Regions from separate parts of the Arthrobacter sp. CAN_C5 genome, predicted to be linked through region 1. Evidence: riboswitches for the same ligand, from Rfam matches in the RefSeq annotation. Region 1 holds a riboswitch; the other holds the start of a gene.
The links. Region 1 has a riboswitch for S-adenosylmethionine ahead of H4V95_RS02095 (MetQ/NlpA family ABC transporter substrate-binding protein). Riboswitches for the same ligand answer to the same signal wherever they lie in the genome.
Positions count from the first base shown of each region.

Region 2: another riboswitch for S-adenosylmethionine. It lies ahead of H4V95_RS09240 (ABC transporter substrate-binding protein); the one in region 1 lies ahead of H4V95_RS02095 (MetQ/NlpA family ABC transporter substrate-binding protein).

Region 1 covers NZ_JAGGMZ010000001.1:428,039-432,495, forward strand. The annotation lists gene H4V95_RS02090 (bifunctional diguanylate cyclase/phosphodiesterase) at 6-1,511, shown strand; SAM riboswitch class IV at 1,681-1,798, shown strand; gene H4V95_RS02095 (MetQ/NlpA family ABC transporter substrate-binding protein) at 2,012-2,893, shown strand; gene H4V95_RS02100 (methionine ABC transporter ATP-binding protein) at 2,966-3,994, shown strand; gene H4V95_RS02105 (methionine ABC transporter permease) at 3,994-4,457, shown strand, end outside.
Region 2 covers NZ_JAGGMZ010000001.1:1,956,276-1,960,732, forward strand. The annotation lists gene H4V95_RS09235 (MFS transporter) at 1-395, opposite strand, end outside; SAM riboswitch class IV at 593-722, shown strand; gene H4V95_RS09240 (ABC transporter substrate-binding protein) at 868-2,544, shown strand; gene H4V95_RS09245 (ABC transporter permease) at 2,551-3,477, shown strand; gene H4V95_RS09250 (ABC transporter permease) at 3,474-4,298, shown strand; gene H4V95_RS09255 (ABC transporter ATP-binding protein) at 4,295-4,457, shown strand, end outside.

The DNA of each region.
Region 1 (4,457 bases):
CACTTATGCCCGACCCCGCAAGTGATTCATCCGCCGCACTGTTTCAGGACACCCCCTCCGATCGGGAATACACCGAGTCGTCCATGGCGGGCCCCGAGGCCCGGCCATATGAGCGTGCCCTCGAGGACGTGCGTCGCGGCATTGAGGCTCAGCCCACCCCGGCGGCTGCCCAGGCCGGGCTGACGCACCTGATGCGCCACGACCCCCTCACCGGGCTGGTCAACCGAACGGGTTTCCTCTCCGAGCTGTGGGCCCTCCTCGCCGAGGATGGCACCGACCAGTCTCCCGTGGGCGTCCTGATCCTCGACATTGACCACTTCATGGCGGTCAATGAGGGACTGGGTATCGCTGCCGGCGACGAGGCACTCAGCATCGTGGCATGGCGGCTCCGGTCCACAATGAGCGACACTGCGGTTGTCGCGCGCCTCGATGGAGACGAGTTTGCCGTCGTCGATACTTTTGCTGACACGGCAGCCGCGTGTCAGGCGGCAGCCTTGCTGCTGGCGGCCCTCAACGCGCCGATGATTGTGGGCGGGTCAACGCTCGATCTTTCGGTCAGCATTGGGTTTGCGATGGCTAGTTCCAGCGATACGACCGACGGCGTGCTAGGCAGGGCCACCACCGCCGTGAACCGGGCGAAGAAGCTGGGGCGTAACCGGTTTGAAGTGGAAATCGGAAGCACCAAGGACCCGACAGATGGTCGTCTCAAGCGCCGAGGCGAACTGCGGCAGGCGATCGACGACGGCGAACTGCTCCTCCTCTTCCAGCCGCAGATCGACCTGGCCAACGGACAGATGAGCGGTTTTGAAGCGCTGGTCCGGTGGGATCACCCGGACCGGGGGTTGCTGGACCCGGGATCCTTCATCGACTTCGCCGAGGAGTCCGGGCTGATCCTGCCCCTCGGTGCCTGGGTCGTCAACGCCGCCGTGGCGCAGCAGGCGGCCTGGCACCGTTCCTCACCCGGCCGGGCACCGGTACGCATGTCAGTGAACATTTCGGCCATTCAGTTGAATGACCCCCATCTGGCGGACATCGTGACTGCAGCTCTGGAACGTCACAACGTGGCGGCGGGACTGCTCACCCTCGAGATCACCGAGACGGCGTTGACAGTCGACCCCGAAAGTGCGCTCCGGACGCTCAACGCGCTCAGCGCACTGGGCGTCAGCTTGTCCATCGATGACTTCGGGACCGGCCACTCCAGCCTGGTCTATCTGCGGCGCTTCCCAATCGATGAGCTCAAGATTGACCGGTCATTCATCGCGGGCCTTACCTCCGATACCAAGGACCACGCGATCGTGACCTCCTGCATCCAGCTCGCCCACGCGACGAACATGTCTGCGGTGGCCGAGGGCGTCGAAACGGCCGGCCAGCTGGAAGCCCTGTTGGGGCTTGGCTGCGATCTGGCGCAAGGCTACTTTTACACCCGGCCCATGACCGCGGTAGATCTGGAACCCTGGTTCGTTCCGCGTCCGGACAACCAGATCATGTCCCGGGAGCAGCTCACCGGCTAGTCGCGCCGCTGGATCACCGGCGGTCGCGATGACCGACCAGGCTATGAGGGCCTGCTGGGTGGTCATGCCGAGGAACCGGCTCGCCAGCAGTTCTCTGCCGGGCCATTTGTGACGATCCTTCGAGACCATTTTTTGACCCTGCGAATTATCTGCTTTAGCGTGAACTCAGAATCAAGAGTTCAGCCAATGGCTCCCTGGCCGGTTGAACAGCAACCCTCTCCCGTAGTGGGGTGCTTCAGGTGAAGATTCGGCCACCGGAACAAGTCCCCGGATGGCAAGTACGGCGTATCCAGGAGAGTCCCCGCAAGGGTCTCGGTGATACCGCCCGCGATCTCGAAGCGAGCCAGTATGTAACACCCGAGGAATCCCGCCCGATTGTCGCTGCAGTTTACGCAGCACCTTCACATTTTTCTTTTCTTAGTGCCGATCCAGCAGAGCTTCCGGCCGATTTCGCCTGCCCGCTGGTCCTTTTCCCAAGTAAACCGTTCAAAGGAAAACCCATGAATTCCCGCAAACTCCTGTCCCTTGCCGTAGTCCCCTTTCTGGCCCTCACCGTCGCCTGCGGTTCGTCGGAAGGCTCCGACTCCGGCAACGAAAGCATCAGCCTCGGCGTCGTCGGTGCCAGCGACCCGGAATGGGGGCTGTTGACCGAAGCCGCGGCGGAGGAGGGAATTGACCTTGAGGTCATCGACTTCGCCGAGTACACCCAGCCCAACCCCGCACTGAGCGAAAGCGAACTCGACCTCAACCAGTTCCAGCACCTGGTGTACCTGGCGCGCTACAACGTTTCCAGCGGTGCGGAGCTCGCCCCGATCGGGTCCACAGCGATCTACCCTCTGGGTCTGTACTCCACCCAGTACGGCTCGGTCGACGAGATCCCCGAGGGCTCCACCGTCGCCGTCCCCAATGACGAGAGCAACCTGGCCAGGGGCCTGCTCGTGCTCCAGTCCGCTGGACTGGTGGTGCTCGACGGCGGCGGCAGTGCCTTCTCGACCATCGACGACATTGACGAGGAGGCCTCCAAGGTCACCGTCACCACCCTCGAGGCCTCGTTGACACCCACGTCGTTGCCCGACGTCGCCGCCGCGATCATCAACAACGACTTCGTTCAGGACGCGGGGCTGAACTTCGAGGACGCCATCGCGCAGGACGATCCGACGGATCCCGCCGCCGTTGCGTACGTGAACGTGTTCGCCGCCCGTGCCGGTGAGGAGACCAACGAGACCTACCAAAAGCTGGTGAGCATCTACCAGGAAAACCAGGAGGTGCAGGACGCCGTCCAGGAGACCTCCGGTGGGACGGCCGAGTTCCTGGTGGTAACTCCCGAGGAGCTGCAGTCAACCCTCGACACTGTCGAGGAAGACACCGCCGCCCAGGGCTAGCCAGGCCCCGCCAACTCCTGCGGCCGGCCGGCGATCCCGGCTGGCCGCAGGGCTCTTCCAGCAAGGAGCACCATGCCCCTCATCTCTTTGCAGGACGTCACGAAAAGCTTCCCTCCGGGGCGGCGCGGTGACGATCCTGTGCACGCTATCGACAACGTCAGCCTAGACATTGAGGCCGGCGAGATCTACGGGATCATTGGGTACTCGGGTGCCGGCAAGAGCACCCTGGTCCGGCTGATCAACGCGCTGGAGAAGGCGACCAGCGGCACGATCATCGTCGACGGACACCAGGTCACCAACGTGCCCGACCGCCAGCTGCGCAAGCTGCGCCTCGACATTGGCATGATCTTCCAGCAGTTCAACCTGTTCAACGCGAAGACGGTCTGGAACAACGTTGCCTACCCGCTCCGCGTCGCAGGGAAGAGCCGGGAGGAAATCCAGGCGCGCGTCACCGAGCTCCTCGACTTTGTGGGGCTGGCAGACAAGGCATCGAACTACCCTGAGCAGCTCTCCGGTGGGCAGAAGCAGCGCGTCGGGATTGCCCGCGCGCTGGCCACGTCACCGAAGATTCTCCTGGCCGATGAGGCCACCTCGGCGCTGGACCCCGAGACCACCCACGAGGTGTTGCGCCTGCTGCGCCGGGTCAACGAGGAGCTGGGGATCACCATTGTGGTGATTACTCACGAGATGGATGTCATCCAGACCCTCGCCACCAAGGTGGCGGTGATGGACGGTGGCCGGATCGTCGAGCGAGGTGACGTTTTCGACGTCTTCTCCAACCCGCGTCAGGCCTCGTCGCAACGGTTCGTCTCCACGGTGGTCAGGGGCATCCCGTCACCCGACGAGGTCGCCGTGCTGCGCGAGCGGCATGCGGGTCGGATCGTCACCTTCTCCTTCCGCGACGGCGACTCGTCCCAGGCCTCGGTGTTCCTTGAACTCGCCGCTGCGGGGGTCGAGTTCGAGCTGATCTACGGGGGCATCAACGACATCAGGGGCCGCGCGTTCGGGCACCTCACCCTCGCGCTTACCGGACCGGGCACCGCGATCGACGCCGCACTGGCCAGTCTCGCCACCCGCACCACTGTGAAGGAGCTCAGCTGATGGATTCCCTGATCGATCTCAGCCCGGAACTGTGGCAGGCCACCTACGAGACCCTCTACATCGTCGGGTTCAGCCTATTCTTCGGCGGTCTGGGTGGGCTGCTCCTCGGTATCGGCCTTTACACCACGCGGGCCGGCAGCATCCTGGGGAACAGCGCCGTGTTCAGCACCCTGAACATCATTGTCAACATTTTCAGGCCCATCCCGTTCATCATCTTCCTGGCCGCGGCGCAACCCCTGGCCCGGGCTGTGACGGGGACCGGTATCGGCAACAGCGCCATCATCTTCACGCTGTCGCTGGCCGCCGCGTTCGGGATCAGCCGCATTGTGGAGCAGAACCTGTTGACCGTGCAGCCCGGAGTGATCGAGGCGGCACGCTCAGTAGGTGCCGGCCGGCTCCGGATCATCCTGACCATCATCATCCCGGAAGCCCTGGGACCGCTGATCCTTGGCTACACGTTTAT
Region 2 (4,457 bases), 1.5 Mb from region 1:
TCGCGCTCCCGCGGTAGAAGCGTTGGAATCAACGCCTGGAACGCGGGTGTGAACGTTGCCGATGCGGACTGCAAAATGAACACCAATAGGTAGATCTGCCAGACCTGATCGACCAACGGCAACGTGAGTGCTATACCAGTGCGCATCAGATCCGCGCCGATCAGGACGGCCTTCCGGGGTACCCGTTCCACCAGTACCGCCATGACGGGTGCAACGAAAACGTAGGCCAGCATCTTAATCGTCAGAGCCGTTCCGAGCACCGTCCCGGCCCGCGCGCCCGCCAGATCATAGGCGAGTAGACCCAGGGCAACGGTGAGGAGACCCGTTCCCGCCAAGGCCACCACCTGGGCCGTGAAGAGTCGTCTGTAGGCGGTCACCCTGAGTACTTCAAGCACGAAGTGTCCTCTCGGTCAAAGGGGCGAGCCGTCCGGAACGAAACAGCTTGCATCCCCTTCAGTATATGTGCACACGTTCGCACACATAAGCACAGCGTGATCAGCGCATAAACAAATACCCGAATTATGACCCGCAATTGATGGAAGTTACTTCCTATTAATTGCTGGTCTGCGCATTGTGCATATACTGGGGACAGCTTCAAGAGACGCGGTCGTAAAGCTCCGACTGGACCGCGCACCAACCCCATGTTCGTGGGTGGTTCGGATGACGAAGCGGCCTTCGCCTCGGTAATTACCAGACCGAGCCGGCGCAGGCAAGAGCACTTCGAAAGGCGTACCTCGTGAGTTGTCCGGCTAGCCGTTCCATTTCCTGATAATTATGCGCTAACAATTCAGCGCTGATTCGACCCCCTTTATTCTTTCTCCGGGTAGTGCCTTTAGTGTGCCCCCGGACCGCACCGAGGAATAGCACATGAACAATAAAGCGCTCCATCCTGCCCACAATTCCCAGCGACCGCAGGGCAGAATAGCCATTCTCGCGTCGCTCCTCGTAGCCTCCCTGGTGAGCGGTTGCGCTGCGTCCGCCAACCCGGCTGCGAACCCGGCTGTTGACCCGGCCTCGGATCCCGTGTCTGGTGGCATCCTCGACGTGTCGATCTCGGCCGAGCCGGGTTGCCTCGACGGACACGGCATCTCAGCGACCCAGCAACAGTTCCTGGGGAGGCTGATCTACGACAATGTGGTCACCCTTGACGACGACGGCGAGATAGCTCCCTATCTCGCGGAGTCGTGGGAAATTTCCGACGACGGCAAGACGTACACCTTCCACCTCAAGGAGGGAGTCACCTTCAGCGACGGCTCCCCCTGGAACGCCGAGGTGTTTGGGCTCAATCTGGAGCACATGAGGGATCCAGCGACCAAGTCCCCCCTTGCCGCCGCCTACATAGCGCCCTACGTCGACGGCACGGTGATTGATGAGTACACGTTCGAGGCACACCTGGAGTACGCCTACACACCCTTCCTCTACACGCTGGCCCAGTCGTGGCTTGGTATGAACTCCGGCAAGGCCATCCTCGAATCCCCTGACACTCTCTGCCAAGAGCCGATCGGAACGGGCCCGTTTACCGTTGCCGACTACCGCCCTGGCCAGGGCATCAGCTATACCAAACGGGAGGGGTACGACTGGGCACCGGAGTGGCTTGAGGGTGACGGCGAGGCCTACCTTGATGGGGTGGAGGTCACCCTGGTGGGTGAGCCGGTCATCCGCCACCAGTCCCTCGTGTCCGGGCAGTATGACCTGACGGAGAACCTGGCCCCGCAGAACGCTGCCGCGGTCGACGCAAACCCGGACTTCACCTACGAGAATTTGGTGCGCACCGGCAGCCCCAACGTGCTCAGCTTCAACCTGAGCCGTGCACCCTTCAGCGACCAGGCCGTCCGCGAGGCGTTCGTGGCTGCCATCGACACGCAGGCGGTCACCCAAAGTCTCGGCTTCGGCACGTTCACACCGACCGACAGTTTCCTGTCGACGGCAAGCAAATACTACGATCCGGCGGTTGAGGGGACCCTGCACCACGACCTGGAGAAAGCGAATCAGCTCCTGGACGACGCTGGCTGGACCGGCCGCGACGACGAGGGGTTCCGGACCAGGGACGGCGAGCGCCTCGTCATCGACGTGCCCACTGTCGAGAGCACCACGCCTAACCCCCTGCTCGTCCAGCTGCAGGGTGAAGCACGGAAGGCCGGCTTCGACCTCCAGATCATCCAGTTGCCGCAAGCACAGCTGAGCGAACTGCGGTACGCCGGTGACTATGACGCGCTGGCCGGCGTGTGGCACACCAACACCACCGACGTGCTGTTCATCAGGTATCACTCCTCGGAGATCACGGGAGAGCGAATCGGTCAGAACTCCTCCTATGTGGATGACCCCACTCTCGATGACCTTCTCCTGGCGGCCCGGGCGGCCGATGACGGGCAGATCGCCGACGAAGCCTACTCGGAGGTCCAGCACCGGTTGCTGGACATTGTGCCTGGCCTGCCGCTGCACGAAAACCCCAGCCAGTTCGCCTACTCCAATGCGGTGCGGGACGTTGCCGTGGACACCTCTCACCCCGTCCCCGTCCTGACCTACGCCTGGAAGGCGGAGTAGGTGGGCATGGCACGGCGGATCCTGTTCCGGCTGGTAATCGGGCTCGGAGTCCTGTGGGGGGCGGCCACCATGACTTTCCTTGCCGTCTACCTCATCCCCGGCGACACCGCCCTCCTGATTCTTGGCGGACCCGATGCCCGCCCCACCGCAGAAACCCTCGCCCAGGTGCGCAGCGACTACCTGCTCAACGAACCCCTGATCGTGCAGTACGCCAGTTACCTGGGCAACCTGCTGCAGGGAGACCTGGGGCAGTCCTACCGCCTCCGGATCCCCGTCACCGTTGCGATCGGGCAGCAGATCGGTGCGACGGCGATGCTCGCCGCCGCGGCTGCGTTCGTCGCCCTGCCACTGACGGTGCTCGTTGCCGTGCTTTCCGCCCAGCGGTCCCCCTGGGTTCGATCAATCGTGTCCGGGATCGAGGTGGTGCTCGCCGCAACACCCACCTTCATCATCGGTTTCGTCCTGCTGATCGTCTTCTCCTTCACCCTGCGCTGGTTTCCCATCGGAGGGGATCAGGGTGTCATCGCCCTGATCCTTCCGGCGCTGACCCTGGCGTTGGCGGTGTTCGGAACGCTCTCACAGGTGCTGCGCAACGAGCTGGAAGATGTTTTGGAGCAGCCGTTCATTCTGACGGCCCGCGCACGCGGCATGCGGGACCTCCCGGTTCGTATGCTGCACGCGCTCCGGCACGCCGCCATCCCTGTGATGACCCTGTCGGGGTTCGTTGTTGCCTCCCTCTTCGGCGGGTCGGTGATTGTCGAGACCCTGTTCAGCCGGCAGGGAATCGGCGCCCTGACCCTCGCCTCTGTCTACAACAAGGACCTGCCGGTGATCATCGGCATCGTTCTCCTGTCGGCAGCCGTCTACGTGGTGGTCAACCTGGCGGTCGACCTCCTTTACACGCTCATCGACCCGAAAGTGGTGACCTCTTGAGCATCCTCTCCCAGACAGCGCGACGCCCCGGGCTGCTCCTTGCCACCGGCTTCCTCCTCTGGCTCACCGCAGCAGTCCTGGTGCCGGGCGTGCTCGCCAGCGCCGACCCCTATACCGTCAATCCGGCGCGCAGCTTCGAGGCGCCCAACCCCACGGCCCTCTTTGGGACCGATGACTCAGGGGCGGACATCTACTCCCGGATCGTGCACGGTGCTGCGACGTCCCTCTACATCGGGCTGGGTGCGACCGCCATCGGGCTGGTCGGCGGGACGGCCATCGGTTTGCTTGCCGGATTGAACGGCCGGCTCGTCGAAGCCTCGGTTATGCGGGTCCTGGACGTGACCCTTGCCATCCCCGAGATCCTCCTTGCCCTGGTGGTCATCGGCATCATCGGCGGAGGCACCGAGAACGCGATCCTGGCCATCGGGGCGGGCAGCGTCGCCTACTACGCCCGCATCACCCGGGCCCAGACCCATCTGGTCCGCCGCTCCGGCTACGTCGAAGCGGCCGGCACACTCGGGCTGCGCCGCGGCCAGGTTCTGCTCACGCATGTCATTCCCAATGTCATGAAGCCGGTGCTCGTCCTGGCAACCATCGGCGTCGGCTCCGCCATTGGCGCGGGGGCGTCCCTGAGCTTCCTGGGTCTGGGCACTCCACCCCCGGCGCCGGAGTGGGGCGCGATGCTGTCCGTTGGCCGCAATTTCATCACCAACGCGCCGTGGATGATCACCCTCCCCGCCGCATTCCTTGTCGCCACCGTACTATCCATCACCGTGATCGGGCGCGAGCTCCGACGCCGAGCAGAAGGAAGAGTCCAATGACCGCCACAGCCGCCACAGCACTCGCCACCCGGGAGCCCACCCCGTCCGCCATCCCTCTTCCCTCCCCCCTGGTCGAGCTCGCGAACCTCACGGTCGACTTCGGTAGGGGTACCCGCCGACACCGTGCCGTGAACGACGTCAGCCTGTCGGTCCTGCCGG